2 regions of the Halobacillus sp. H74 genome follow, and region 2 is predicted to be linked to the other one. Evidence: predicted binding sites of a transcription regulator. Region 2 holds the regulator's gene; the other holds the start of a gene.
The links. The regulator LexA, encoded in region 2, represses DNA repair genes until DNA is damaged. The targets are predictions, from matches to a motif close to CGAACATATGTTCG.

Region 1 (15,295 bases), on a different contig from region 2:
ACGTGGATCGTGCAATTAAGAAAGCCACGGGCGATTTAGATGGTGTCAATTATGAAGAATATACGTACGAAGGGTACGGGCCCGGCGGTGTAGCCGTCATGGTAAAAGTGTTGACGGATAATAAAAACCGTACAGCGGCGGATGTCCGACATGCTTTCAATAAAAATGAAGGGAATCTTGGGGAGAATGGTTGTGTAGCATTCATGTTCAATCGTTCAGGCTACCTGGTCATTGACCGTACCTCGATGGAAACTGACGAAGAATCACTTATGCTGGAGGCTATTGAAGCAGGAGCAGAGGAAATGGAAACAACAGCCGAAAGGTATGAAATCTATACAGAGCCTGAAGCCTTTTCAGATGTCAAAGCTTCCTTAGAAACAAGTGGGTATGAGTTCGTTACAAGTGAAGTGACGATGATACCCGAGACTTATACCGAACTTGATGAAGAAGGCGTTGAAAAAATGCTTAAATTGATTGATATGCTTGAAGATAATGATGACGTGCAGGAAGTCTATCACAATCTTGATGCCGATGAATCGATTCTGGAAAAATTAGCGTAATTCCCCTTTTCTATGATAATAACTTCTGTTTCTGGACACACTAGGAGCAGAAGTTATTTCTGTTAGGGGGAATGATCATGAAGAGGTGGTTGTTGGTAGCGGGGGCAGTCATGGGCTTGTTAGTTTTAAGTTGGGCATTTGTTTCAAACTCCCAACCAGAGCCTTTAGCTGCTGAAGACAACTCTACACAGCGTATAATCCAAGGGAAAGGCAGTCAGAGTACAGACACTGTCAAAACTCTCGTGAAGCCTGAACCTTTGAAACTTAAGGTGATATTAAGAGAACATTATATAGACGGTGTAACAGAGACAACCAAAAAAGAAGAAACCATTTGGTCCATGATGGATTTCTGGGCCACTTATGAAGATTGGACGGTAGAAGAACAGCATATAGATACAGTAGTCTTCCAAAGGCATGTAGAAGATATTTCTCCACTGACGAAGCAGCAAGGTTACTTCGGGCTGACAGAGAATGGAGAACTAGCTGTTTTTCAAGGTCTGCCGGATAATGGGAAAGTGATGGAATCCTTCAAGCCTATTCCTGTTAAACCTTTAGAGTCCAAACGGGAAAAAGAATTGGAAACAGGAATAAAAATCAAAGATCAACGGCATTTTGAGCAAGTTCTCCAACAATACTCAGATGAAGGCGAAGTATAATCGACGAAACAGCCACAGATGAAAAGTGGCTGTTTTTGTTGTGGTCCACTAAGAAGCATTTCCCGGGTACTGAGGCTGAAAGTTCCTTGACATGATTATGGGCGAACATGTGCTTGTATGTTACAATATTAAGGATAGAATAAAGGTTAGAGAGGATTACTTTAATGATTAGTTATGTGAAAGGTCAGTTGACGACCATTGATGAGGGGTCGGTCATTATAGAAACGAATGGTATTGGCTATGAAATCTTATGTGCCAACCCTTTTCATTTTCAAGATGCTTTAAACAATGAAGTGAAAATACATACATACCATTATATTAGAGAAGATAACCAGTCTTTATATGGTTTCAAGAAAAAAGAAGATAAGCAGCTATTCGCTCAATTGCTAAATGTATCAGGAATTGGTCCGAAAGGTGCGCTCGCCATACTTGGAACGGTGAGCGTACCTGAATTCGTTTCAGCGATTGAGCAAGAAGATGATAAATATTTGACGAAGTTTCCTGGAGTCGGGAAGAAGACAGCACGGCAGATGATTCTCGATTTGAAAGGTAAACTGGTGGTTTGGTTACCAGATGAAGAAAATGAGGATACACTGTTCTATAAAGATGATTTACCTTCAAATGAAAAGCGTCAACGTGTAGATGATGCCATTGAAGCGCTGAAAGCCTTAGGTTATACCGATAAAGAAGTAAAATTTGTCAGGACTGAACTTGAGAAAGCAAACAATGGAAATGTGGATGATTATGTTCGCCAAGGCCTGCAACTGCTGATGAAAACCTAAGAATAAGGAGGGTTATAGGTGGAAGATCGTATGATATCTGGTGAACAACAAGAAGCTGATCAGGATATTGAACTAAGCTTACGGCCGGAAAGACTCAATCAGTATATTGGTCAGCATCAAGTGAAAAACAACCTTCGTATTTTTATAGAAGCAGCAAGGATGCGGAATGAGCCTCTCGATCATGCTTTGTTGTATGGACCACCTGGTTTGGGTAAGACAACCCTTGCATCAATTATCGCAAATGAAATGGGTGTGCAATTTCGTACCACTGCAGGACCGGCTATTGAAAGAGCGGGAGATTTGGCCGCAATCCTATCGTCATTAGAACCCGGCGATGTTCTCTTTATCGACGAGATACACCGTTTGCCACGCTCAGTTGAAGAGGTTCTGTATCCTGCAATGGAGGATTTTTGTTTGGATATCGTAGTAGGAAACGGTCCGAGTGCTCGTTCCGTCAGGCTGGATTTGCCTCCTTTCACTTTAGTCGGAGCTACGACTAGAGCGGGTTTACTTTCAGCCCCATTAAGGGATCGCTTCGGTGTCCATAGTAGGTTAGAATATTATGAAACCGATGCATTGTGTTCTATTGTGGAAAGGACAGCTGAAATTTTCCATGTCGATATTGATTATGATGCAGCAGTGGAAATAGCACGGCGTTCGAGAGGGACCCCGAGAATTGCCAATCGTTTATTGAAGCGTGTCAGGGACATTGCTCAAGTTAAGCGAGAAGATGGCATTTCTAAAGAAACCACTCAAGAAGCCCTTAAAATGCTTCAAGTCGACGATGAAGGACTTGATTTTATTGATCACAAATTGCTTAAAGGGATTATGGACGGCTTCCAAGGCGGTCCCGTCGGTCTGGATACGATCGCAGCAACGATTGGAGAGGAATCTCAAACAATCGAAGATGTATATGAACCATTTCTGCTGCAGATCGGGTATATCCAAAGGACGCCACGCGGCCGGGTAGTGACCCCGAAAGCTTATGCCCATTTCAATAGGGAGGTGCCTGGCTCTTGACGGGGTTTGGTAAAATCTTTATTGTTATAGGGATTGTGTTTATTGTGATCGGATTGTTATGGAGTATTTTTGGCAAACTACCTGGTGACTTAAGCATTAAAAAGGGCAATGTCACTTTTTACTTTCCTATTATGACTTCGATTATAGCAAGTATCGTTCTTTCATTGATTTTTCTCTTATTCAGGAAATTTTGAGAGGACGGATTTCTGTGCGCGCAACATAGGTGCATGTACTTATGGATTATCCAGCATCAGCGCTAGCCCTCCGCAATCGTAAGCAGACTCTTGATCGAGTAAGACTTGTCATCTCAATGTTGTTCTGCGTAAGTAACTGGGGGGAGAACGTGGCGCTTACTTTTTTATCTTAAAATAAGCTAGGAAGAATAGGGGATTTATATGGATATTAAGCAGTATGATTTTGAGCTGCCTGAAGAGTTGATTGCACAAGTGCCCTTAGAAAATCGCTCTTCTTCTCGTCTTATGGTTTGTAATAGGCGAACAAATGAGATTGAACACCGGCACTTTTCTCAGATCACGGAATATTTGAATTCCGGCGATTGTCTTGTGTTGAATGATACGAGAGTTTTGCCCGCCCGCTTATATGGTGCAAAAGAAGATACCGGCGGGAAAGTTGAAGTTCTATTGCTCCATCAAACAGAAAAAGATGAATGGGAAGTACTTGTCAAACCTGCCAAAAAGGTGAAGGTGGGGACTCGCATAGTGTTCGGAGAAGGTCAATTGACAGCTGAATGTACAGAACTTCAAGAGCATGGCGGCCGTAAAGTGAAATTCAGCTACGGTGGGATTTTTCTTGAGGTACTGGACTCCTTAGGTGAGATGCCACTCCCTCCTTACATTAAAGAACAGCTTCCAGATCGTGAACGTTACCAAACGGTTTACGCGAAGGAAGAGGGGTCGGCAGCTGCCCCCACTGCAGGTCTGCATTTTACAGAGGATCTCCTGGAAGAGCTGCAAGCAAAGGGAATTGAAATAGCTTATCTGACCTTACATGTAGGGTTAGGTACTTTTAGGCCAGTGAGTGTAGACAATGTCGAAGAGCATGATATGCATGCAGAATTCTATCAATTGAACCAGCAAACGGCAGATCAACTGAATGAAGTGAGACAGCGTGGGGGCAGAATTATTTCTGTCGGTACAACGTCTACGAGAACTCTCGAAACCATTATACGCGATCACGGTACATTCACGGCAGCGAGTGGATGGACGGACATTTTCATTTATCCTCCACAAACACTGAAAGCGATCGATGGGCTTATTACGAATTTCCACTTACCAAAGTCAACGTTGATCATGCTCGTCAGTGCATTCGCTGGGCGGGATTTCATTTTAGAGGCATACCGAAAAGCTGTAGAAGAAAGGTATCGTTTCTTCAGTTTTGGAGATGCGATGTTCATTACATGATGTTGAAGATCAAAAGTCAGAAAGGGTAGAAAAAATGGCAGTAACCTATGAGTTGATAAAAACATGTAAGCAGACAGGTGCCCGTTTAGGTAAAGTGCACACACCCCACGGGTCATTCGAAACCCCGATGTTCATGCCGGTGGGGACTTTGGCAACTGTTAAAACAATGAGCCCTGAAGAATTAGAGCGGATGGGAGCTCAAATCATCCTATCGAATACCTATCATCTCTGGCTTCGTCCTGGGGAGGACATTGTACAGGAAGCTGGTGGATTACACGATTTCATGAATTGGAATGGATCGATTTTGACTGATTCCGGTGGCTTCCAGGTGTTCAGTTTGAGTGACTTGAGAGAGATTGAAGAGAAAGGTGTCCACTTCCGTAATCACATTAGTGGGGAAAAGCTTTTCTTATCGCCTGAAAAAGCGATGCACATTCAAAATGCTTTAGGTGCAGACATCATGATGGCTTTTGATGAATGTCCTCCTTACCCGGCAGAACACAAATATATGAAACAATCTGTAGAACGGACGAGCCGTTGGGCTGAGAGGTGCCTTGAAGGGCATCAGCGCCCTGATGCTCAAGGGTTGTTCGGTATCATTCAAGGCGGGGAGTATGAGGACCTTCGTCGTCAGAGCGCCCAGGATCTAACTTCAATGGACTTCCCTGGCTATGCTATCGGTGGTCTGTCTGTTGGAGAACCCAAAGATGTGATGAACCGCGTGCTTGATTTCACGACTCCATTGCTTCCAACACAGAAGCCTCGTTATCTCATGGGTGTAGGGTCACCTGATTCATTGATAGATGGGAGTATTCGCGGGATTGATATGTTTGATTGTGTTCTGCCAACAAGGATTGCCCGCAATGGAACACTTATGACATCTGAAGGCAGATTGGTCGTACGTAACGCGAAGTTTGCCCGTGATTTCCGGCCGATTGATGAAAATTGTGATTGCCATACATGTCGGAATTATAGTCGCGCCTATATCCGCCATTTAGTAAAAGCGAACGAAACTTTCGGTTTCAGACTTACGACTTATCATAATCTTTATTTTCTGTTAAAATTAATGAGGCAAGTGCGTGAGGCCATTAGAGAAGATCGACTCGGTGACTTTAGAGAAGAATTCTTTGAGCAGTATGGTTTCAACAAACCAAATGCTAAGAACTTTTAGAAAGGGGGAAAATAAATGGATACATTAGTAGGATTATTACCTATTATTCTAATGTTCGTCATTTTCTATTTCCTGTTGATTCGACCTCAGCAAAAGAAACAGAAGAAGGTCCAACAGATGCAGTCTGATCTGCAAAAGGGTGATAGAATTATCACAATCGGAGGAATGCACGGTACGATTCATGCTATAGATGAAGGTACGCTTGTTGTTTCTGTACAAGACGGTACACAAATGAAATTCGACCGCTCTTCCATCCGAGAAAAGCTGAACCAGGATTAAAGAGCAATCCCGTTACATTTATTTGTAACGGGATTTTCTGTATTTCTCATCTTTTCACCGTTCGTCTTGGTAAATTTACACCGATCATTCCACCTAACCACGCTGCAAGCACTAATCCACCAAAATAACTGAGTTGTGGTAAAGAGACCAGCTGGTTCTCAAAGATGATTTGGAATAAGATCATTGCACTTACAAAAATGAGTCCAGTCATACCTCCAGATAACCATCCCTTTTGTTCTCCTTTGTACGCCGCGAGCATGCCCCCGAATGCAAGGATACTGATGCCTGCAATCAATGCCATTTGATTGAGCGTTTGATATTCCACCCCGGTAAACCTTAGTAATAAAGCCAATACCCCTGCGAAAACAATCATGAGAATGAAGATAGAACCTATTCCATACCCTAAAACTCCCTGTAATAAATTTTTCATATCATACCCCCTAAAAAGCTTGTCTTTAAAACTATATGCATCAATTCTATTGTTATAGAAGCAGATATTTTCCTTTTTACTTGAATAGATATAAGTAAAGTCCGTGTAAAAGGGGAAGATCTATGTCAACTGTACTTGCATTGCTTATATTCGTGGCTAGTTATGTACTGATTATGACTGAAAAGTTGAATCGGGCTCTTGTGGCCATAGCAGGTGGCGTACTTCTATTGGTAACTAAAGTTTATGCATGGGAGGAAGCTTTTGGGTTCATTGATTGGGAAACAGTCGCATTGTTATTTTCGATGATGGTCCTTGTATCCATCACAAAAAAGACGGGGATATTCACCTTCATGGCGATCCGGTTGGCTCAAATGGTACAAGGCCGTCCTGTGCCATTACTGATGGTAACTGCTTTATTCACAGCAGTCGGTTCGGCTTTTTTGGACAATGTTACGACAGTCCTTTTATTTGTTCCTGTACTTTTGTCTCTGGTCGAACGTTTGAAACTTCCCGCTTTTCCGTATTTAATTACAACGATTTTCAGTTCGAACATCGGAGGTACAGCTACATTGATCGGTGACCCACCTAACATCATGATCGGACAAGCCGTTGAGCATTTCAGTTTTGTTTCTTTTTTATACCACCTCGGTCCAGTAGTGTTGATTATTTTTGTAGTAGTTATTGGCAGTACGATTCTGTTGTTCAGAAAAAGCTTGAGCTATGATGAAAAGCTGGCTGCTGCATTAATGGAGATGGATGCCAAAGAACATTTGAAAGTTTCCCGACTGCTTGTTCAGTCAATATCCGTCTTACTCCTTACAATCACCGGTTTTATGATGCACCCGTTCATTCATATGGACATTACTACGATTGCAGTAAGTGGAGCGTTGCTGTTGTTATTCTTGTCTGAGAAAGAGTTGGATGTCGAGCATGTGTTTCAGGAAGTAGAGTGGGTCACTTTGTTCTTCTTCATGGGACTTTTTATGTTAGTAGGAGGCCTGGAAACCGTTGGAGTCATTGATGAATTGGCCAGGGGCATGGTCTGGATTTCAGGAGGTGACATGCCTGTTACATCACTGGTCATGTTATGGAGTGCAGGAATATTGTCAGGCGTTGTAGATAATATTCCGTTTGTGGCAGCCATGATTCCGGTGGTGCAGGAACTGCAAGGGTATGGCATGATGAACGTCGATCCAGTGTGGTGGTCATTAGCCCTTGGTGCATGCCTTGGAGGGAACGGAACATTAGTGGGTGCTTCGGCTAACGTCGTTGTTGCAGGTTTAGCGGCAAGTCATAATCAACCCATTCCTTTTTTGAAGTTTTCCTTTTACGGTATCCCAGTATTATTATTATCTCTGCTAATTTCCACGGTTTATGTGTGGTTCCGCTATTTACTCCCCTTCCTCTAATAAATTTAACAAAATAGGTGATGTTAACAAGAGGCAAACCTTTAAGGAAGGTTGTGGATGGATGTGCTTGTACTTTCCGTCATGTTTCGTACTCTTATCACCTATTTAATCATCTTGCTCGTATTCCGGTTTATGGGTAAACGTGAAATCGGCGAATTGAGCGTCATGGACCTGGTTGTTTTCATTATGCTCGCAGAAATTGCTGTCTTTCTAATCGAAAAACCAGATGCCCCTATATGGCAGGCGATTGTACCTATGGCTATATTACTGACCATTCAATTAGTCAGTGCGTGGGTCTCTTTGAAAAATCAACGATTCCGTAATTGGTTTGATGGAAAGCCCTCAGTGATCATTAAACATGGGAAAGTGGATGAGCATGAAATGAGGCGGCAGCGTTACAATTTTAATGATCTGCTTCTTCAGTTACGTGAACACGGAATTCAACAAGTCGATGATGTAGCCTACGCGATTTTAGAACCCTCTGGTAAACTCTCCGTTTTTGAGAAAAAAGAAAATGGGTATTCTGATTATGCTGTCGTACTTATCGCTGATGGAAAAGTTCAATATAGCGGTTTGAAGACGATTCGCAAACATAAACAATGGCTGTTAAACGAAGTTCGTAAACACGGGTTTCAGTCGTTTGAGCAAATATCCTTATGCACCATTAATGATCAAGGAGAAATAAAAATCGATGAAAATAATGAATACACATAAAAAATAACCGCAGGAGGCGGTTATTTTTTATGGAATAAGCGATTCCAGGGAATTAATTTCCATTCTTCCTTACTTAGCAATTTGAATAGGAACAACAGGAAGATATAAAGCAGGGAAAGAGCGATCCCCATTGTTAACAGTTGTGATAAAGGTTTGCTGGCAAGTAACCAGTGATGTTTCCATTGAAAACCGATATAGCCAGTGATGCCTATAACCATTATGAATTTCATGAACATCTGAACCGGAAAGGAGACCACTTTATATTTCATCAAAACTCCTAAATGTAATAATGTTACGATGACTACACCCACAACCATGGCTATGGCCACGCCATGAATACCGAATTCCGGACGCGAGCTTAAACTTACTAATACTGCAAATTTAATGATTGCTCCTATCAGCGTATTCCACATTGCCGGTCGGGCAAGGTCCAAGGCTTGCAGGGTTGCTTGCAACGGTGTTTGGATATAATGAAGCAGAAAGAATGGTGCCATGAATTGCAGCATGAATGACGCGTGACTTGTCCCATATACGGTCGTTAAGATAACGGCAGGGAAAATCATGAATACGATGGTGATCAAACCGCCGGAAGCAATAGATAAACGGATCGACTGCATAATTCTGTACTGTATGGTCTCATATTGCCCTTTGGCTGCCGCTTCACTAATCGATGGGACTAAAGCAATGGATAAAGCGTGTGTCAAAAAGGTAGGCAAAAACAATAGAGGCAGGACATACCCAGTCAGTTCTCCATATTGTTTAGTGGATTCGATTGCTGCTATACCAGCGAACGCTAAACTTTGTGCCACAAGTATCGGCTCAAAGAAATACGTTACTGAACCAATGAATCTGCTGCCTGTGGTCGGAAGTGCAATCGTCATCAGCTCATTCAATGTCCGGCGTCCTTCACTTAAATGTTTTTTCCAGGATTTTCTGAATCGGAAACTCTTATGAATATTGAACTGACGCAGCATATAGAGCAGAGATATGAATTCTCCTAAAACAGCGGAGGCCATTGCCCCGGCTGCGGCAAACTCGACGCCATAAGGGTAGAGCATTTTCGTAAGGAAAATGACTGATCCTATACGTACAACTTGTTCAATCACTTGTGATAATGCTTGTGGTTTCATATTCTGTCTGCCCTGGAAATACCCTCTTATGACAGATGAAACCGCGATGATAGGGATGATCGGTGTGACGGCCAAAAGTGGGTATAGGGCCCTCGGATCTGTAAGGAAGAAGTTAGCGACTATGGGTGCAAGTAAAAAAAGTCCGATCGTAAAGAGAATACTCAGTGTACCAGTCACGGCTAAGGAAACGACAAGGATGCGCTTGATTTTACTCTCATTCCCTGTAGCCTCGGCTTCGGAGACCCGTTTCGAGATTGCGACGGGTAAACCGAACTGAGTAATAGTGATAGCCAGAATCAATGTAGGCAGGGCCATCATGTAAAGGCCGACTCCTTCTGGCCCCATGACTCGAGCTACGACGATCCGATTGATGAACCCTAATAATCGAGTGATCAGTCCAGCCGCTACGAGGATGAGAGCCCCCTGCAGAAAAGTTTGTTTTGACATATGTTTAATCCGCCTTCTCAAAGAATTAAAATTCAGCTACAATGAATTATATGCGTGAAGATGGACAAGGCATGACAAACGATTATGGGAAATGACTAGAGTGAGGAGCAGCTAAATGGAACAATATAAAAATGTCAGCGGATGGCGGAAAGAAGTGGCACTTGTATTGAGGAGTAAGGTAGAAGAATTTCACCTCTTAGGTTATAAGAGGGCTACTGAGCGAGAGTTGTGGGATTGCTTAGTAAAAAAAGTGTGGAAAGACGATACGGAAAAAAGGCTTTACCAAGTGGTCCAGGACATTTTTCACCTTTCCACGCACACCTATACCAGTTACTTGACGACGGAAGCCTATCAGAATGACGATTTGCTTGCTTCCCTTGAAGCCCTCAATAATTCAACGGATTAGTTGTATCTGGTCTGTAAGGTTCTTTATTGACAGGCTTATTGTTGCGAAAAGAAAAAATAGTAGTAGAATAGGTACGGGGATTGGTTCCTTGATCCTGTAATTGAATTTATACATAAATACGTTACAAGCGGTTAGATATGTCGCATGTGTCAACACATAAAGGAGGAAGAAACAGGTATGGTGAAACGAGGGCGGATCGTCGCCTTTTTCATTGTAGTCTTATTACTAGCGGCTACGATTGGGACGACCATTACAGGTGTAACAAAAGATATTAAATTAGGACTGGACTTGCAGGGTGGCTTCGAAATCCTCTATGATGTCGAACCACTGAATGAGGAGCAAGAGGTTAATGAACAGGTGCTGGAAGCGACAGCTGAATCATTAAGTGAGCGTGTCAATACATTAGGAATCAGTGAAACAAACATCTCCATTGAAGATCAGGGGAGAATACGTGTCCAGCTTGCTGGTGTGGAAGATCAACAAACAGCAAGGGAACTCCTGTCTACGACTGCTGAGCTCTCTCTGCGCGGCACGGATGGAAAAGAATACATGGATGGGTCTGATTTAGTTGAAGGAAGTGCACAGCAATCTTTCAATCCTGATACGAATGAACCTATCGTGACATTGAAGGTGAAAAGCGCTTCAGAGTTTTACGATGTCTCTGAAGAGATCTATAATACACCGGATGATCCGAGTACGCCATATCCTGACGATTTATTAGTGATCTGGCTTGATTACAATGAAAATACATCATTTGCTGAAGAGTATGGCAAGGAAGATCCTGCCTACATTTCAGCACCATCTTTCCGGCAGAACGGGCCAATCCGGAGTAATTCGATTCAAATCAGTGGGGACTTTACCGTTGAATCAGCTAAACAGCTGGCAGATATTCTGAATGCAGGCTCCTTGCCGGTCAACTTGGAAGAGACCTATTCGACCTCTGTAGGGGCACAATTCGGTGAGCAGGCGATGAACAAGACGATTCTTGCTGGATTTATCGGTATTGCAGCGATTTTCATATTCATGATTGCTTACTATCGTTTCCCCGGCATCATCGCAACTATTACATTGTCTGTCTATGTCTATTTGATACTGGTCGTGTTTGAGCTTATGAACGGTGTCCTTACGCTGCCTGGTATCGCTGCATTGATTCTCGGTGTTGGTATGGCGGTGGATGCGAATATCATCACATATGAAAGAATTAAAGAAGAGCTTAAGTCAGGGAAGACTTTACTCTCTGCTTATAAAGCCGGGAATAAACGCTCACTATCTACGATTTTAGATGCGAATATCACAACCTTGATCGCAGCGACAGTACTCTTTATCTTTGGTACAAGCTCGGTCAAAGGTTTCGCCACGATGTTGATTGTCAGTATTTTAGTCAGCTTTATCACTGCGGTATATGGGACCCGGTTATTCATGAGTCTATGGGTGAAGAGCCGTTACCTGAACAAACGTCCTAAGTGGTTTGGTGTGAAACCAGAGGATATTCATAACATCGAAGACGGAGCCGAGGTGGAAGCGACATTTGCCAAGCGTAAATTTGACTTTGTCAGTTTACGTAAGCGTTTCTTTGCTATATCGATTATCTTAGTGTTGGCAGGAGTATTGGCTCTCGCTGTATTCCGCTTGAATCTAGGCATCGACTTTTCTAACGGTTCACGCGTTTCGATTTTGTCTGATGGGAATATCAGTGCTTCCCAAGTTGAGGAAACATTGGAACAGGAGTTTAATGTGAACCCTGAAAAAGTGATCATCTCAGGGGACAATAACGAAATTGCAGTTGCCCGTTTTGATGGGGAGTTGGAAAAAGACACAGTTGGTGAAATTCAAAGCTACTATGAAGAAAAATATGGAAACACTCCGAACATAAGCACGGTTTCACCAATTATTGCTAAGGAACTAGCAAAAAATGCAGCACTAGCTGTCTTGTATGCATCGATCGGAATCATCATTTATGTGACGATCCGATTCGAGATTTTCTTTGCTTTGACAGCGATCATTGCATTATTACATGACGCCTTTTTCATTATTGCGTTCTTCAGTATTACAAGGCTGGAGTTTGATATAACGATCATCGCTGCTATCTTGACCATTGTCGGTTATTCCGTCAACGACACCATAGTAACCTTCGACAGGATCAGGGAAAACTTGAGAATGAAGAAGAAAGTCAAATCATTCAAAGAGCTCGCGCAAATTGTCAATGACAGTTTGATGCAAACCTTAGCACGTAGTTTCAATACTGTTATTACGGTAATATTCGCAGCAGCTATGCTATTATTCTTTGGAGCATCATCAATCACGAACTTCTCTTTCGCTCTTGTAATCGGATTGATTGCAGGTACGTATTCATCCTTGTTTATTGCCTCACAACTGTGGTTGGTCTGGCGTGGACGTAACATCAAGGATAAACCGATCAACTATGTGAAAAAGAAAAAAACAGACGGCCCGCAAGTGTAAATCCATGGGATGAAATCAGGCTGCTTGAATCCTGAGAAATAAGAATGGAAATTTATCGTTAGAGCGTTATCTCGTTGAATAAACGATTCAGTGAAAGGACCTTACCTTAAAGATGGTAAGGTCCTTCTTGGTTAGACAGCCCTCATCAAGGGTATATAAATAAAGATCATCTATTTTTTCATTCAGAAAGGAGAGGCTCAAAGTGAAAGGCCAAACATACCTTATCCTGGCATTCATTTTTGCTTTATTGATTGCTATTTTTGCTGTCATCAATGTCGACCCTGTACAGGTTAATTACTTATTCGGATCGGGGGAGGCACCTTTGATCCTTGTTATTTTGATTTCAGTCTTGTTAGGTGGCCTGGCGACGGCTTCTGTAGGAGCTGTACGATATTTTAAATTGAAGCGTGAAAATCGTACTTTAAAAGAAAAATCTTCTGCCGATACCCCTACCCCCTCTTCTCCCGCGTATGCAGAGGAAAATCGTGATCAAACAGAAGAGACGGCAGATGAAGATGATTCACCTCCAAAGGTGACATGATTGAGTTTGCTACCCCTGGGTCGCTCTTGTATAATAGACGGGTCAGGGGTGAACTTATGATACAAAGTAAGATGAAATGGAATTTTACATATAGGGAACTTTCTCAAACATCGGAAGGATTAGCTGGTGTGACACCACTTACCCGCCAATTGCTTGAGAAAAGAGAAATCTATGATGCGCAGACAGCGGAGAGTTTTTTGCATCCGTCTTTAGATGATTTACACGATCCATTTCTTATGGAGGGGATGGAGAAGTCTATTTCCCGTGTCAAGGAGGCAATCGCGCAGGAGGAACCGATATTAGTTTTTGGTGACTATGATGCTGATGGTGTCAGTTCAACAACTTTGATGGTAGAAGCTTTAAGAAAAGCAGGAGCAGATTGCGATTTCTATATTCCTAATCGCTTTACAGAAGGATATGGACCGAACGAAGCAGCGTTCCAATTTGCCAGTGATTCAGGTTACGCTGTAATCATAACTGTCGATACAGGCATCGCTGCGATACCAGAAGCAGCATTTGCCAAAGAACTTGGTATTGATTTGATCATAACGGACCACCATGAAGTTCAGGAGGTTCTTCCGGAAGCATTTAGTATCATTCATCCGAAAACGTCTGCGGATTACCCATTTCAGGAACTGGCTGGTGTAGGCGTCGCTTTTAAGTTTGCTCAAGCTTTGCTTGGCCGCTTTCCGAAAGAGTTTCTCGATCTCGCAGTGATAGGTACGATTGCTGATCTTGTTCCATTGAAGGGGGAGAACCGGATTTTAGCAGCTGTTGGTCTCCAAGCAATCTCTCGCTCCAACCGACCAGGTATACAAGCTTTAAGAGAGGTTTGTTCCATTGAAGGGGACGTGAACGAAGAAACGATTGGATTCACAATTGGTCCGCGTCTCAATGCTGTCGGCCGTCTTCAAGATGCTTCTCCAGCCGTGGATTTATTATTATCCGAGAGTCTTGAAGAAGCTAAGGAAATCGCTGCTTTCATCAACCAATTGAATCAAGAACGGCAGAAAATCGTAGCGGCTATTGCCAAAGAGGCAGAAGAGATGGTTATGAATCAGGAAGGCGATACAGATAATGTGATAGTCGTAGCTAAAGAAGGCTGGAATCCAGGTGTGTTAGGAATTGTTGCTTCTAAACTGGTAAGGCAATTTGATCGTCCTTCCATTGTACTTGCGATAGACCCTGAAAAAGGTGAAGCGAAAGGTTCGGCACGAAGCATTGCTGCCTATGACCTCTTTGCAAATTGTATGGAAGTCCGTGGACGATTTTTGCATTTTGGAGGACACGCACAAGCTGCGGGAATGACACTCAAAGTTGAAGAAATCGAAGGCTTGAGGAGAGATTTGATTCAGCTTGCTGAGGAAAAACTTTCAGAGGATGATTATCAGCAAGTCCTGGAAGTAGAAACTACAGTAGCATTAGAAGATATTTCTTTAAAACAAATTGAAGAAGTGGACCAGTTACGTCCGTTCGGTATGGGGAACCCTAAACCACTGTTTCATCTTAAACATACACCTAAAGAAGTCCGGCTGATTGGAAGTAAAAAAAATCATTTGAAATTCCAATTCCAAAGTGAACAAGCACGTGTCGATGGAATTGCCTTTGGAATGGGAGGTCTCTATTCTCAACTTTCTCCGCAGGCCACCTTGGATCTTGTAGGAGAGTTGGGTATCAATGAGTGGAATGGGCGGAAAAACTTGCAAGTTATGATTAAAGACATAAGAGTAGACGAGTGGCAGTTGTTTGATTATCGTGGATCGAAACACATAGAAAAGCATCTTGTCATACCTCCTGCAGAGTCGTATACGGCGGTCAGTTTCCGTAATCAAACAAAAGCTCCTTTAGACTTACCGGTTTTCCGAGCGG
Region 2 (15,295 bases):
TTTCCAGGAGCTGCTTGATTTCGCGCATTTCATCTTCAAATTCATCACTTAAACCGAGAAGATAATCTGCAGTGGTATGAAGAGAGTGGGCGATTTTTGTCAAATCCTCCAGATCTGGAGATGTATAATTACGCTCCCAGTTCGATACGACTTGTGCCGAGACACCGACTTTTTCAGCTAACATCGATTGTGTAAAACGTCTCTCTTTTCTAAGCGAACGAATTCTTTCATGAACCACTTAAGACGCCTCCTTTTCTATACTATAACACAGACTAACGAAATGCGATACCATGACTAACGGATATTTTGATTTTCACTAACGGTAATCGTTAGTTGTGGTAACGGTTTACGTTAGTTTACGTCTTGATGTATGATTGTAGAGCCATTCATGTATAATAGGTAGCAGCAAAGAGTAGGAGGTGGAAATATGAAACCTTTAGTCATTTCGGTGGTTGGACCGACAGCGGTCGGTAAATCGAAATTAGGAGTCAAAATCGCTGAACGCTTTGATGGTGAGGTGATTAGCGGTGATTCCATGCAGGTTTACAGGACGATGGATATCGGGACTGCTAAAATCACTGAAGAAGAGATGGGTGGTATACCGCACCATATGATCGATATCAAAGATCCGGATGAAAGTTTTTCTGTGGCTGAATTTCAGGCGGATGTCCAGGAATTGATTAACGACGTCTATGAACGTGGGAAGGTTCCCGTTCTCGTCGGGGGGACAGGTTTATACATACAGGCTACATTGGAAGACTTCAATTTTTCAGATGTGAAGAAAGATGCGGAGGTTATCAAGCGCTTGGAAAAGGAACTCGAAGAAAAGGGCAAAGAGTATATGTTCGAACGTCTTCATGCAGTCGATCCCCAACAGGCGAATCGGATTCATCCTAACAATGAACGGCGTTTGATTCGTGCCCTGGAGCTGTATGAGACTACAGGACAGGTCATGAGTGAGTATCATAAGGAGCAGGTTGGAGAATCTCCTTTCCGCCCGGTTATGATCGGTTTGGAGATGGATAGAGAGCTGTTATATCGTCGTATCAACCGGAGAGTCGATCAAATGGTCGAAGAAGGATTAGTGGAAGAGGTTCAACGACTCTACAAGCAAGGTTTGACTGAAGCGCAATCCATGAAAGCGATCGGTTACAAAGAATTGCTCCCTTATTTTCGAGGAGAGTATAGCCTTGCTCGTTCCATCGAGCTGTTGAAACGAAATTCAAGACGGTACGCAAAGCGTCAATACACGTACTTTAAAAATAAAATGGAGATTCAATGGTATGAAATCGATGAGAACAATTACAATGATAAATTTGAAACTATTTTAGACGATTTAGCAGGAAAGATAGGCTAAAACGTAGAAACGTATTATTACAGATAGAAAAGAGGAGGAAGATCCATGGCCCAATCGGTTAATATCCAAGACAATTATTTGAATCAATTAAGAAAAGAACGTATGCAGGTGACTGTCTTTCTGCTTAATGGTTTCCAATTGAGAGGCGTCATCAAAGCATTTGACAACTTTACTGTGCTCCTTGAAACTGATGGTAAGCAACAATTGATATTTAAACACGCCATTTCGACATTCGCACCAATGAAAAATGTGTCGTTGGATAAAGAATAGCGGTTAATCGCTGCAAACGAGAACAATGTGGGAGTCCTTTTCGGGGCTCCCATTTTGATGTGTTTTAAAGGTGGGCATTTGTCACAGTATCTCTTCCTTCAACGTATGATGAAGGAGAATGAGGAGGGATCGATGTGCATCCGCAAGCAAAAGCAGCGAAGCCTGGCGCGATCAATATCGTCTTGAATGATACAAAAGATAGAGCTGTCCCTGATCCGAGGAAGGACGTGCGGGAACAGCCGGCAACCCCTTTTCGTAGAATTGATGAATTTTTTTCTACTATTATAGGTATGCAGGATTTAAAAAAGCGCATGAAAGAAATCTATGCGCAGGTTTTAATTACTCAAAAAAGGAAAGACGCCGGTCTGAAAGCCAACCCCCAGGTGTTACACATGGTTTTCAAAGGGAACCCCGGCACAGGAAAAACGACAGTAGCCCGGATGGTGGCTGCATTGTTTCAAGAAATCGATGTTCTGGAAAAGGGGCATTTTATTGAAGCTGACCGGAGTGATTTAGTCGGTGAGTATATCGGTCACACCGCTCAAAAAACGAAAGAATTGATTCGTAAAGCTCTCGGTGGGGTACTTTTCATAGATGAAGCTTACTCGCTTGCCCGCGGAGGAGAGAAGGACTTCGGTAAAGAAGCTATTGATACGCTGGTGAAATGTATGGAAGACCACCATGATGAATTGATCATCATCCTGGCAGGATACCCTGATGAAATGGATGATTTTTTGACGATCAATCCCGGCTTAGCTTCAAGGTTCCCGATTCAGCTTTCTTTTTCCAATTATAATCCCGAAGAACTTTCGGCTATCGCTTTTGGGATGATCGAGGAAAGGGAATATTGTTTAACAAAAGAAGCAAAAAGAAAATTGCATCAGCATTTACAGTCTGTATGCTGGGAGAAACGTGAGAATTTTTCCAATGCGAGGTATGTAAGAAACCTTATTGAAGAAGCTATACGAAAGCATGCATGGCGTGTGATCGGTAGTCCTAATCCCAAGAAAACAACCTTGATGACACTGCAGTCAGAAGATTTCAATGTGCAGACTAAACATACCTACATCCACTAGTGAGCGATATGATTCTTTTCTGTTGCTTTTTTGTTATGATGGGTGGGGTGAAGATGTAGAAAAGTAGGTGTAAGGATGAGTGAAAAAGAATTAGTCGTGTTAGTTGCAAGAAAAGATCCTGACGAATTGGAGGACCGCTTTCAGTCCTCCTTGAAAGAACTTCAATCTTTGACTGAAACAGCTGATGGTGAAGTCGCTAAGATCATCACACAAAAGCGAGAGCGGGTTCACCCGGCTACATATCTGGGCGAAGGGAAATTAGAAGAAATCAAACAGGAAGCGGATGACTCGGGCGCGGAGCTCGTTATTTTCAATGACGAGCTTTCCCCAGGCCAACTTCGGAATATTTCTGAAAAGGTTGGACGCCGAGTCATTGACCGCAGCCAGTTGATTTTAGATATTTTTGCTTCTCGAGCCCGGACAAAAGAAGGAAAATTGCAGGTCGAACTTGCTCAGTTACAATATTTGCTGCCACGCCTGGCTGGTCAAGGGACAGAGATGTCACGCCTTGGTGGGGGAATAGGGACGCGGGGGCCTGGTGAAACAAAGCTGGAAAGTGACCGCCGTCACATCCGTCGCCGAATTGATGACATTAAGAAGCGGCTGGATGCTGTAGTTAAACAACGGGAGCAATACCGTAAGCGCCGCAAAGACAACCGCGCTTTTCAAATAGCGATTGTCGGTTATACGAATGCCGGAAAATCAACATTTTTCAATCGCGTAACTGAAAGCCAGTCTTTTGAGGAAGATCTGCTGTTCGCCACTCTCGATCCTTTAACTAGACAAGTGAGTCTCCCATCAGGGTTCCAAGCGTTAGTTTCAGATACAGTTGGCTTCATTCAAGATCTACCGACAACATTGGTCGCTGCCTTTCGTTCGACTTTGGAAGAGGTGACAGAAGCTGATTTCGTTCTGCATATGGTGGATGCTTCCCACCCGGACCACCTTCAACAGGAGAAAACGGTATTGAAGCTGCTGGAGGATTTGGGGGCCGATCATTTACCCGTTCTGACTGTGTATAATAAAAAAGATTTACTCACGGAGGACTTCATTCCTGATGCCTATCCTTCTTTGACCGTCAGTGTGCATGACCCGATTGATTTAAAGCGGGTATTGAATAAGATCGAAAGAGTACTCCAGGAAGAATGGCATGAATACGATGTGTTTGTACATGCTTCAGAAGGGAAGAGGCTGCAGCAATTCAAATCATACAGTATGGTTACCTCCATGCATTTTTATGAAGAGAAAGAAGGATATGCGCTACATGGATTCATCCATCCAGCCCACCCTCTGAAACATCAGATATTATAATGTTAGGAAGAGAACAACATGGACTTGAAAGAAATTAAGTTGAATACAGAACAACAAATAGCGGCGCAACATGCCAAAGTGAATAAAATCGTCGAATCCAATCAAGAAAAAGTCTTACACGCCTTTCAAAAATTACGAGTCAGTGACTCCCATTTCAATCCGACCACAGGGTACGGCTATGATGATTTCGGGCGAGACACATTAGAGGCTCTTTATGCGGAGATTTTCGATGCGGAGGATGCCCTCGTACGCCCTCAATTGATTTCAGGGACACACGCAATAACTACGGCGTTATTTGGAGTGCTGCGGCCAGGGGATGAGCTCCTGTACATCTCCGGGGAACCGTATGACACACTTGAAGAAGTTATAGGGACATCCGGGAATAAGGACAAAGGTTCGTTGAAGGATTTTGGAGTTACTTATCAATCTGTCCCATTAACCGCGGAAGGGTCCTTCGATGAAGCAAAGATAAGTGAATCGGTAAAGAGTGAGACAAAGGTAGTGGCGATCCAGCGTTCAAAAGGCTATGACGACAGACCATCATTCAATATAGAACGAATAGCGTCCATCATTAAGTATATCCGTAGTCTGAAGAAGGATGTCATCGTATTTGTCGACAACTGTTATGGCGAATTTGTAGAAACAAAGGAACCTTTGGAGGCAGGAGCCGATTTGATTGCGGGATCTTTAATTAAAAACCCGGGAGGAGGAATTACCCGCATTGGGGGATACATAGCCGGGAGAAAAAGATTGATCGAACAGTGCAGTTACCGCTTGACTGCCCCGGGGTTAGGGAAAGAAACCGGTGCAAGTCTCAATAGTCTTCAAGAAATGTACCAGGGAATATTCCTCGCCCCCCACATTGTCGGAGAGGCATTGAAGGGTGCGATATTTTCTGCCAGGTTCCTTGATCTGCTGGGATTCCATACAAGCCCTCCCTTTGATGCGGAGCGCACCGATTTAATCCAATCTGTCAACTTTGAAACTGCAGAACAGATGATCCGATTCTGTCAAACCATCCAGCAGGCATCACCGATAAATTCCCATGTCAAACCTCAACCGAGCGCAATGCCGGGATATGAAGATGAAGTTATCATGGCAGCAGGAACTTTCATTCAAGGAGCAAGTTTGGAGTTGACAGCAGATGGACCGATCCGCCCGCCATATACTGCCTTTGTACAAGGCGGGCTGACTTACGCTCATGTCAAAATAGCTGTCTTGAATGCTGCTGGACAATTGATAGAAGAAGGAATGGTTAAGCTTGATTAAAAGCGCAGGTTAACGACCTGTTTCACTTGTTAAATTTACTTATGTGAACATTCCTCACATATGTTGACATATACCTTGCTTGAAGTATAATTAAAGTATCATTCTTATGGGGAGGAGGCACATCGATGAGTGATGAAATTCGTCGTTCAATGCCCTTGTTCCCGATGGGGATTGTTCAATCTTTAACAGACCTTACTGCTCGGCAAATCCGGTATTATGAACAGCATCAGCTGATTCATCCGGCCCGATCAGAAGGGAACCGCCGTATGTTCTCATTCAATGACGTCGATCGATTGTTAGAAATCAAAGACCTTATTGATCAAGGAGTGAACATGGCGGGGATTAAAAAAGTTCTTAAGCTTGATAAACAGCCAGAGAACCAGGCTTACGATGAAGAACAAATTCAGGAAGTCCATAATGAACTGACTGAAAAAGAACTTCGTCGTATGCTCCAACAAGAACTATTCACAGCGGGAAGGCAAGGTAAATTGGGAATCAGGCAGGGAGAAATGTCTAGATTCTTCCATTAATTAGTGTTGAGAGGGGAAGATGTAATGGGTTTGACAAAAGAAGAAATTTACAAAAAAATCGATGAGGAAAATGTCCGGTTCATTCGGTTGCAGTTCACTGATATGCTGGGCACAATCAAAAACGTGGAAATTCCACTAAGCCAATTAGATAAAGCATTAGATGGAATGATGATGTTCGATGGATCTTCTATTGAAGGTTTCGTTCGAATTGAAGAGTCCGATATGTACTTAGTACCGGACCTGGACTCATTCGTCGTTTTCCCATGGACTTCCGAAAAGGGGAAAGTGGCACGATTCATTTGTGACATTTACAACCCAGATAAAACGCCTTTTGAAGGTTGCCCGCGCTATAATCTGAAGCGAAACATTAAGAAAATGGAGAAACTTGGTTTCTCTGCGTTCAATATTGGAACAGAACCAGAATTCTTCCTGTTTAAATTGGATGAAAAAGGAAATCCTACGATGGAGCTCAATGATAAAGGTGGATATTTTGATTTAGCACCGACCGATTTGGGCGAGAACTGTCGTCGGGATATCGTTCTTGAACTTGAAGAAATAGGTTTTGAAATTGAAGCTTCCCACCACGAAGTAGCTCCGGGACAGCACGAGATTGACTTTAAATACTCCGATGCTGTGAAACATTGTGATGACATTCAGACATTTAAACTGGTTGTCAAAACGATTGCACGTCAACATGGTTTACATGCTACATTCATGCCTAAACCATTATTCGGTGTAAATGGATCCGGGATGCACGCAAACATGTCCCTATTCAATAAAGATGGTAACGCCTTCTTTGAAGAAAATGGAAAAGAGCAGCTCTCTGAAGTAGCTTACCAGTTCACAGCAGGAATCATTAAACACGCAACAAACTTCACAGCCGTGACGAATCCTACAGTCAACTCGTATAAGCGTCTAGTTCCAGGATATGAAGCGCCATGTTATGTCGCCTGGTCTGGACAAAACCGAAGCCCGCTTGTACGTGTACCGACTTCACGTGGGTTAAGCACACGTATCGAAGTACGTAGTGTCGATCCAGCGGCCAACCCTTATATGGCCATGGCGGTATTGCTTGCGGCCGGACTCGACGGTGTGGAAAATAAATTAGAAGCCCCAGCACCTGTCGATCGTAATATCTACGTTATGGATAAAAAAGAACGTGAAGCTCATGGCGTGAAAGACCTTCCTGCTACCCTTTATGATGCGCTTGAAGAGTTGCAACAAGACCCGATCATGGTTGAAGCACTTGGGGAACACCTTTTCGAACACTTCATTGAAGCGAAGGAAATCGAATGGGATATGTTCCGTACTCAGGTTCATCCATGGGAACGTGAACAATACTTACAAACTTATTAATATTTACAAAAGCCTCAACACTCTTCGTGTTGAGGCTTTTTTGTACGCTGCGGGATGAATGGATACACCGCCCTGAAAAGATGAATAGAAAAGCTCCTTAGTTGGATTACTCTGTATAGTAGAGAGAAAGTAGCATGAATTTAAGTACCCGTCACACATAAATAAAACGACCTTATCATAGTGTAAGGTCGCTTTATCATTTAAATCATACAAGGTGTCCCCTGATTATTTAGCTTGCTGATTGCGTAGAGCATTAACAGCATTGATACCTGCTTGCATATTACTAGCAGTAGGTGTCATCGTTGTTGTTGGTGGGAAACACGTGATACCAGTGAAGTTACTAAGATCCACTTCTACACAAGCCCCTGTTGCAAACCATCCATCATATTCGATGAAGTCTAGCAATGAATCTGGTGTTTCGTCACACAAGCTCGGATACAGCAGTTCTAAAACCGCGCAGCATTTGTCATCCTCTTTGATTTTCTTAACACGGAAAAATGGAGACGGAATGGGACCGAAGCAGGATGTGTTGACATTTCTTACTCCCCAGGCAAAGTACGGAAGCAAACCGGAAAGTGCACTTTCACATCCACATAGAAGCATGAACGGAATCGTGTCATTTCCGTTCCCATTCGCTGCAGGAGAAAGCAAATCTCTTAGTGATTTCTCACATGAACCAGCACGACAGCAATCATTATTGGCAACTTCGTCCTGTGCTGCGGCAATTTTTCTTACCTTTTCACAGACACAGTTGCTTTTTTTACATTTACAACTCATTTATTTCACTCCTTTACACTATTTACTAATAGAGTATGAGAGAAATAGACAAGAGGATGGGAGATTGTCACGATGGAGAAGAAATGTGCGCTTGTACATAATGAAAGAGTCTAGTGGAAGGTCAGAAACTTATTATAGTCTTTTTGGAAACTGTAGCGTCATAATATATAGAAAGATTGATGGCCAGAGAAGTGAATGTACGATTCTATTTATAAATAGTATGAGATAGCAAAAAGACGAGGGGAATCCCCTCGTCTTTTTAATGAACTGTGCGATATAAACCGACGACTTTTCCTAGAATCGATACATCGTTCAAGATGATCGGTTCCATCGTGGCATTTTCAGGCTGAAGGCGGATATGGTTCTTCTCTTTAAAGAAGCGTTTGACAGTGGCTTCTTCATCTTCTGTCATTGCAACGACTATATCTCCATTTTGAGCTGTCTGCTGTTGTCTGACTATCACCATGTCTCCATTCAATATTCCTGCTTCGATCATACTTTCCCCTTGCACGATAAGGACGAATGTATTGTCGTCTGATCCTGCTAATGTGTCTGGGAGCGGCACGTATTCTTCGATATTTTCAACTGCAGTGATAGGAGACCCTGCCGTAACTTTACCTATCACTGGGGCATAAGAGGCTTCACTTCTCGGTATGCTATGATCTTCTTCTAATTCGATGACTTCTATTGCTCTTGGCTTAGTAGGATCCCGGCGGATATACCCTTTCTTCTCCAGTCTGGATAGATGTCCATGTACGGTAGAGCTGGAAGCCAGCCCGACAGATTCTCCGATTTCCCTTACTGATGGTGGATAACCTTTCATTAATACTTGTTCTTTAATAAAATCTAATATCTCTTGCTGCCGCTTTGAAAGTTTACTCATAGATTAGCACCTCGTACATAGGATTATAGTAACCACATTGTACCACGGTCATTTCAAAAACACAAACAAGCGTTCGAAAAATACAAGTTGACAAGAACACACATTCGTCTATAATGGTAATCAACAAATGCGAACACAGGTTCTAAGGGAACGTTCGTTCTTAAAACGGAGGGATTAATCATGTTCAACAAATTATCCAAACTTGATTACACTTATTTATTATTGTTCGTTGTGAGTTTTGCCTTTCTCTATTATTCTATGGTTACGAGCGGGTAAGAAATCAGTCGTAGAACTTATAGGAGGAAGGATCAGGCATCATGAAAGTACTATTATATTGTCGTGTCAGCACGGAAAAAGAGGCACAGGTAACCTCATTGAACAGACAAAAGACAGAGCTTGCAAACATGGCACAAGTCCATGGGATGGAAGTGGTCGAATGCATCCAAGAACAAGCGAGTGGGTATGACATCGAGCGCGAGGGGATTTTCCGCCTGCTGTCCTATTTTTCAGAAGGGGAAGCAGATGGTCTGCTGATCCAAGATGAAACCAGACTCGGGCGCGGGAATACGAAAATAGCACTTTTCCATCAATTGAATCGTTTGGAAGTGAAAATATTTTCCCTTTCCCATGAAGGGGAGCTGGAGCTTTCAGAATCTGACTCGATGGTCCTGCAAATCGTAGGCATTGTTGAAGAATATCAAAGAAAAATCCATAATATGAAAATACGCAGAGGGATGAGAAAAGCAGTAGATCATGGCTATGACCCGGCTTCCAACCTTTCGAATCAACATTTAGCCCCGGGACGTGAACGTATAGAATTTCCCATTGAAGAAGTAGTTCGTTTGCGAAGGAATAACCTGACGTTCAAAGATATCGCTGCCACTCTGAGAGGCTTGGGTTACGATGTTTCTAAAGCGACGGTCCACCGTAGATATAAGGAATATCTATCGCTTGAAAAAGAAGAATAAGCAAGTTAATATATACTTAAATGACAAGAGTCTTAAAGGCTGCTTGTCTTTTTCATGTTTTTACGGTCCAGACTATATATAAAGGAGTAGGATCTTATGTTATCCAAAGAGAAAATCAATCGAATCAACGAGTTAGCCAATAAATCAAAACAACAAGAATTGTCGAAAGAGGAAAAGAATGAACAACAGAAATTAAGACAAGAATATCTGAAAAATGCTCGTCAATCCTTTAAGAACCAATTGAAAGGTGTCACTGTCATCGATCCTGAAGGTACAGATGTTACACCGAAAAAACTTAAACAAATGCAGGAAAATGAGAAAAAGAACTAACTGTTTCCATGAGCACTCTATTGCAGTAGAGTGCTTTCTTTTTTGTTTCTCCCGGAAATTGAAAACGGCTATAACAAAATAGAAGAAAAGATACTGGTAAAGATTATTATGAAAGATCAATGACAACCTTTAATGAGACGCTCTTAGTCAGAGCTGAAAACCTCATCTTCCTGTTTTTGAATCACTCTTAAGGAACGTTTCAGTAGCGAATGAACGTCTGTTTAATTCCATCATTTAAGGGGAAAGTATAGGGAAGATCTTTAAGAAAGTTCATCCTATGCTTGTTTCAAATGGATTTTCATTATAGGATAATACATGGTACATATACCTGAACAGAAAGGGGAATGTTGGACATGGCTAACAGCCTTGAACAAACATCAATCAATACGATCAGAACACTTACGATCGATGCAGTAGAAAAAGCAAACTCTGGTCACCCGGGGATGCCTATGGGGGCTGCACCGATGGCTTACACACTATGGACGAAATTCATGGATCACAACCCGAATAATTCTGAATGGTTCAACCGTGACCGTTTTGTATTATCAGCAGGGCATGGATCTATGCTGCTTTACAGTCTATTACACCTCTCAGGATATAATGTGAAGATGGACGATTTGAAGTCTTTCCGTCAGTGGGATTCCAAAACTCCCGGTCACCCTGAGTTTGGTCACACGGATGGAGTCGAGGCTACGACAGGCCCTCTTGGACAAGGGATCGCTATGGCAACTGGTATGGCGATGGCTGAAGCCCATCTGGCAGCTAAATACAACCGCGAGAGCTACAATGTAGTAGATCATTACACTTATACGATTTGCGGCGATGGAGATTTGATGGAAGGTGTGTCCCAAGAATCCGCCTCTTTAGCTGGCCACCTTGGTCTTGGTAAATTAATCGTTCTTTATGATTCAAATGATATTTCGCTTGATGGTGATCTGGATCGCTCTTTCAGTGAGAGTGTTGAAAAACGCTATGAAGCTTATGGATGGCAGGTTATCCGTGTTGAAAACGGCACAGATACAGAAGAAATTACGAAAGCGCTGGAAAAGGCGAGAGCGAATACGAATCAGCCGACTATGATCGAAGTTAAAACAGTTATCGGCTACGGTTCTCCAAACAAATCCGGTAAATCTGATTCTCATGGTGCACCTTTAGGTGAAGATGAAGTGACTGCAGCTAAAGAATTTTATGAATGGGGTCATGAACCTTTCCATGTACCTGATGAAGTTTATCAAGATTTCAAAGAGAAAGTACAGGAAAATGGTCAAGATAAAGAGCAGTCCTGGAATGATTTGATGACTCAATATAAAGAAGCATATCCTGAGCTTGGGAAAGAGCTGGAAGCAGCCATCCGTGGTGAGCTGCCAGAAGGATGGGACAAAGAACTGCCTTCTTATACAGTTGGTGAGGACAGTCCTGCAACCCGTGCAGCTTCCGGGGGTGCGATTAATGCTTTATCTGATGCAATCCCTTATTTCTTCGGTGGTAGTGCCGATCTTGCCGGTTCAAACAAAACAGCCGTGAAAGATCAGGAAGACTTCTCCCGTGAAAACTATGCTGGGCGTAACATTTGGTTTGGGGTACGTGAATTTGCGATGGCTTCTGCCATGAATGGTATGTGTCTACACGGAGGCCTGAAAGTTTATGCCGGCACATTCTTCGTCTTCAGTGATTACATGCGTCCGGCAATCCGTCTGTCTGCACTTATGAACCTTCCTGTGAACTATGTGTTTACTCACGATTCAGTAGCAGTCGGTGAAGATGGTCCGACACACGAACCAGTGGAGCAGCTGCCTTCACTTAGAGCAATGCCGAACCTTTCAGTCGTCCGTCCTGCAGATGGAAACGAAACCAATGCTGCGTGGAGAATCGCTCTGGAATCTAATACCACTCCTACTGCGCTTGTGTTGACTCGTCAAGGGCTTCCTACACTTAAAGGTACAGAAGAGAATGCTTACGAAGGTCTGAAGCGAGGAGCATACATCCTTAGTGATTCAGATAAAGAAGAGCCTGATGCTATCCTTCTCGCCTCTGGTTCTGAAGTTCAATTAATTGTCAAAGCCCAAGACGAATTGAAGAAGAAAGGGTACGATGTCCGCGTCGTGAGTATTCCTTCTTTCGATCGTTTCAATGCACAACCTCAGGAATACAAAGAGAAAGTATTGCCTCCGAACGTTCGTAAACGTCTTGCAGTTGAAATGGCTGCTTCCTTCGGATGGGAACGTTATGTTGGTCTTGATGGTTCTGTCATTGGAATCGATACATTCGGTGCCTCCGCACCTGGAAATACAGTCATTGAAAACTATGGTTTTACAGTTGAAAATGTAGTGAAACATGCGGAAAACCTAATGAAATAAACAATAAAGCTGCCCCTGGTATATAACGGGGGCAGCTTTTTTTGTACATATTGAGTAAAACCATTTCCACTTGAAGGGATCCATCTGAAAAGGTAGAAGGGCTGATAAACAGAGCGAAATAGACAAAAAAAGAAACTGCTTCCTGCCACAATACGACACGAAATCTATCTATTTGTTTTTATAATGATAGGGAGGAGTGAGTGGAATGTATTTCATCATATTTTCAATCAAACGTGAAATTACAGAACAATATTACTATAAAGCAGATCTTATGAAGCGGTTTTTCTTAGAATGGCTGAGGAATCCTGGAAGTCGTCATCATCACAGGCAACTCTCCTACATAACAGAGCCTTTCCCTTTCGAAAGTTACTTAGACAAAGAGTTAATAGAGGAATCGAGTGAAAAAAATGGTTCTTTTTGTCGTCGCTTTTTCGATTTCGCCCTTCCGTATGATATAATAGTCGATAAGAATTATTGTTGTCTTTTTCAGTGTGATAGTCTGTGGCAAGCTGAAAGTGTTGCATTCAGCCCGTTGAGAATGTCGACCCATACGTTTTATATCATTGAAACTTCAGGGGAACATTATGGCTGGATCACATCTGAAGCACGGCAACGTCTATTATCGTAAAACGACTATTGTATTCTAAAGGCCGTTTTACTATACTGTTATGGGAGACAATACGAAGGAGGAAGACGAAGACATGACATTGGGGATCGTTTGGGTCATCATCATAGCTTTACTAGCGCTTGTCGGTGGGGCAGCCCTTGGCTTCTTTATCGCAAGAAAATATATGATGAATTATTTGAAAAAAAACCCACCAATCAACGAACAAATGCTACGCACATTGATGATGCAGATGGGTCAAAAGCCATCACAGAAGAAGATCAATCAAATGATGCGTTCAATGAACAACCAAATGAAATAATTCATAAAGCCTTCTTCCTGTACGGGGAGAAGGCTTTCTCTATGGAAAACATAAGATGTTCACAGTAGTTTCATCGTTTTTTGAAAAAACCTCTGATACAATAGAGGGCGACTAAGAGTTTGGAGGATAATATTATGATGGATGTGAATCTATTCCTAGCTTTCGGAGCAGGGTTTTTATCGTTCATTTCTCCATGTGTTTTTCCTTTATATCCTGCATTCCTCTCTTACATAACAGGGATGAGTGTCAATGAATTAAAAGAAGACAATGGAATGTTGAAACGTACAAGCTTAATTCATACCGTTCTATTTTTAGCAGGTTTTACGACGATTTTTATGATTATAGGGTTTTCGGGATCATTTTTCTCTCAGTTTCTAATCCAAAATGAGTCGATCATCCGTCGTTTGGGTGCGATTTTAATTATCTTTTTTGGATTCACCATCATTGGAGTATTCAATTTTCAATTTTTGATGAAAGATAGGAAAATCAGTTTTAAAAACCGACCTTCTGGATATTTGGGGTCCTTTTTAATCGGCCTGACATTTTCACTTGGATGGACGCCTTGTACGGGACCGATACTCGCAGGTGTACTTTCTCTGGCAGCCGATTCACCTGAATTGTTTGTAGTTATGATGCTCTCATATTCCATGGGCTTCTCAATTCCTTTCTTGCTGCTTTCTTTCTTTATCGGCAAATTGAATTGGATCAAACGTCACAGCGCAAAGATTTTAAAAGTAGGTGGATACATCATGATTCTTGTGGGAATAGCTTTATATTTCGACTGGATGGCTAAGCTTACATCATATCTTGCTGGTTTATTTGGATTCCAAGGTTTCTAAAATATAGATTTTATGCGGTTTTTATATTAAGATAAAAGTATTGATTAAAAATAAAGGAGTATTTGTATGACCCGAACCAACGACATCATATTAAGAACAACAACTACTTTAATCGCTTTCATACTATTAGGGTTTTCCATTTACTTGTTTTTTGCTGGGCACAATGCGCCCGGTGGTGGTTTCATCGGAGGTCTCATGACTGCTGCTGCAATCATCCTCATGTATATGGCTTATGGCATCAAAGCAATGGAAAAAATTCTGCCAATCAACTTTCGTTATGTGATACCTGTAGGTTTGGTCATCGCAACTGGTACAGGAGTCGGGTCCTTTATATTCGGCCAGCCGTTCCTGACGCAGACCTTCGCTTACTTTCAATTGCCCATTTTAGGTAAAACCGAACTGGCTACGGCTCTATTGTTCGACCTTGGGGTCTATTTAGCGGTCGTCGGAGTCACAATGACGATTATCTTGACGATTGCAAACGACCGTGAATGAAGGGGGAAGGATGAATGGCAAAAATTCTGATTGTCGATGATGCTAAATTCATGCGTATGACGCTGACGAACATTTTGAAGAATGGGAACCATGAAATAGTCGGAGAAGCTGAAAACGGGCAGGAAGCTGTAGAAAAATATGAAGCACTTTCACCGGATTTAGTTACGATGGACATCACAATGCCTGAAAAGAATGGTATTGAAGCTCTTAAGGAAATCAAAGCTCAGTCTGAACAAGCAAAAGTCGTCATGTGTTCAGCTATGGGACAACAGAAGATGGTAGTTGAAGCAATTGAGAAGGGTGCGAAAGATTTCATTGTCAAACCCTTTGATGAATCCCGCGTCCTTGATGCGATTGACCGTGTGTTAAACTAAACTTTATTCAGGCAGAGAAGAAAGAGTGAAATGGTATGTTTTGGTTGATTGCAAGTACTATTGTAGCTGCATGTATGGCGACGGGGATGATTTTCATCCGACTTCGCGCATCCAGGCAGCCTGCAAGTGTAAAAAAAATCATTTTGCCTCCATTCTTCATGAGTACTGGAGCCTTGA

Region 1: the regulator LexA is predicted to act here: its motif matches at 1,319-1,332, upstream of ruvA (Holliday junction branch migration protein RuvA).

Annotation. Positions count from the first base shown of each region.
Region 1 is NZ_JBQQCI010000005.1:104,852-120,146, forward strand. It holds gene ACTWPX_RS12780 (YebC/PmpR family DNA-binding transcriptional regulator) at 1-560, shown strand, start outside; gene ACTWPX_RS12785 (BofC C-terminal domain-containing protein) at 638-1,216, shown strand; gene ruvA (Holliday junction branch migration protein RuvA) at 1,381-1,998, shown strand; gene ruvB (Holliday junction branch migration DNA helicase RuvB) at 2,017-3,018, shown strand; gene ACTWPX_RS12800 (DUF2905 domain-containing protein) at 3,015-3,212, shown strand; gene queA (tRNA preQ1(34) S-adenosylmethionine ribosyltransferase-isomerase QueA) at 3,414-4,439, shown strand; gene tgt (tRNA guanosine(34) transglycosylase Tgt) at 4,474-5,610, shown strand; gene yajC (preprotein translocase subunit YajC) at 5,626-5,889, shown strand; gene ACTWPX_RS12820 (TIGR04086 family membrane protein) at 5,936-6,319, opposite strand; gene ACTWPX_RS12825 (ArsB/NhaD family transporter) at 6,442-7,728, shown strand; gene ACTWPX_RS12830 (DUF421 domain-containing protein) at 7,786-8,442, shown strand; gene spoVB (stage V sporulation protein B) at 8,463-10,019, opposite strand; gene ACTWPX_RS12840 (post-transcriptional regulator) at 10,135-10,425, shown strand; gene secDF (protein translocase subunit SecDF) at 10,603-12,885, shown strand; gene ACTWPX_RS12850 (LapA family protein) at 13,088-13,426, shown strand; gene recJ (single-stranded-DNA-specific exonuclease RecJ) at 13,483-15,295, shown strand, end outside.
Region 2 is NZ_JBQQCI010000002.1:209,911-225,205, forward strand. It holds gene ACTWPX_RS04265 (helix-turn-helix domain-containing protein) at 1-238, opposite strand, end outside; gene miaA (tRNA (adenosine(37)-N6)-dimethylallyltransferase MiaA) at 428-1,357, shown strand; gene hfq (RNA chaperone Hfq) at 1,403-1,627, shown strand; gene ACTWPX_RS04280 (AAA family ATPase) at 1,762-2,703, shown strand; gene hflX (GTPase HflX) at 2,779-4,014, shown strand; gene ACTWPX_RS04290 (methionine gamma-lyase family protein) at 4,033-5,283, shown strand; gene ACTWPX_RS04295 (MerR family transcriptional regulator) at 5,409-5,813, shown strand; gene glnA (type I glutamate--ammonia ligase) at 5,838-7,169, shown strand; gene ACTWPX_RS04305 (CotY/CotZ family spore coat protein) at 7,395-7,946, opposite strand; gene lexA (transcriptional repressor LexA) at 8,206-8,829, opposite strand; gene ACTWPX_RS04315 (YneB family resolvase-like protein) at 9,147-9,797, shown strand; gene ACTWPX_RS04320 (DUF896 domain-containing protein) at 9,894-10,127, shown strand; gene tkt (transketolase) at 10,481-12,484, shown strand; gene sirA (sporulation inhibitor of replication protein SirA) at 12,690-13,112, shown strand; gene ACTWPX_RS04335 (YneF family protein) at 13,186-13,410, shown strand; gene ACTWPX_RS04340 (cytochrome c biogenesis CcdA family protein) at 13,545-14,249, shown strand; gene ACTWPX_RS04345 (Na(+)/H(+) antiporter subunit B) at 14,316-14,744, shown strand; gene ACTWPX_RS04350 (response regulator) at 14,759-15,118, shown strand; gene ACTWPX_RS04355 (CcdC family protein) at 15,154-15,295, shown strand, end outside.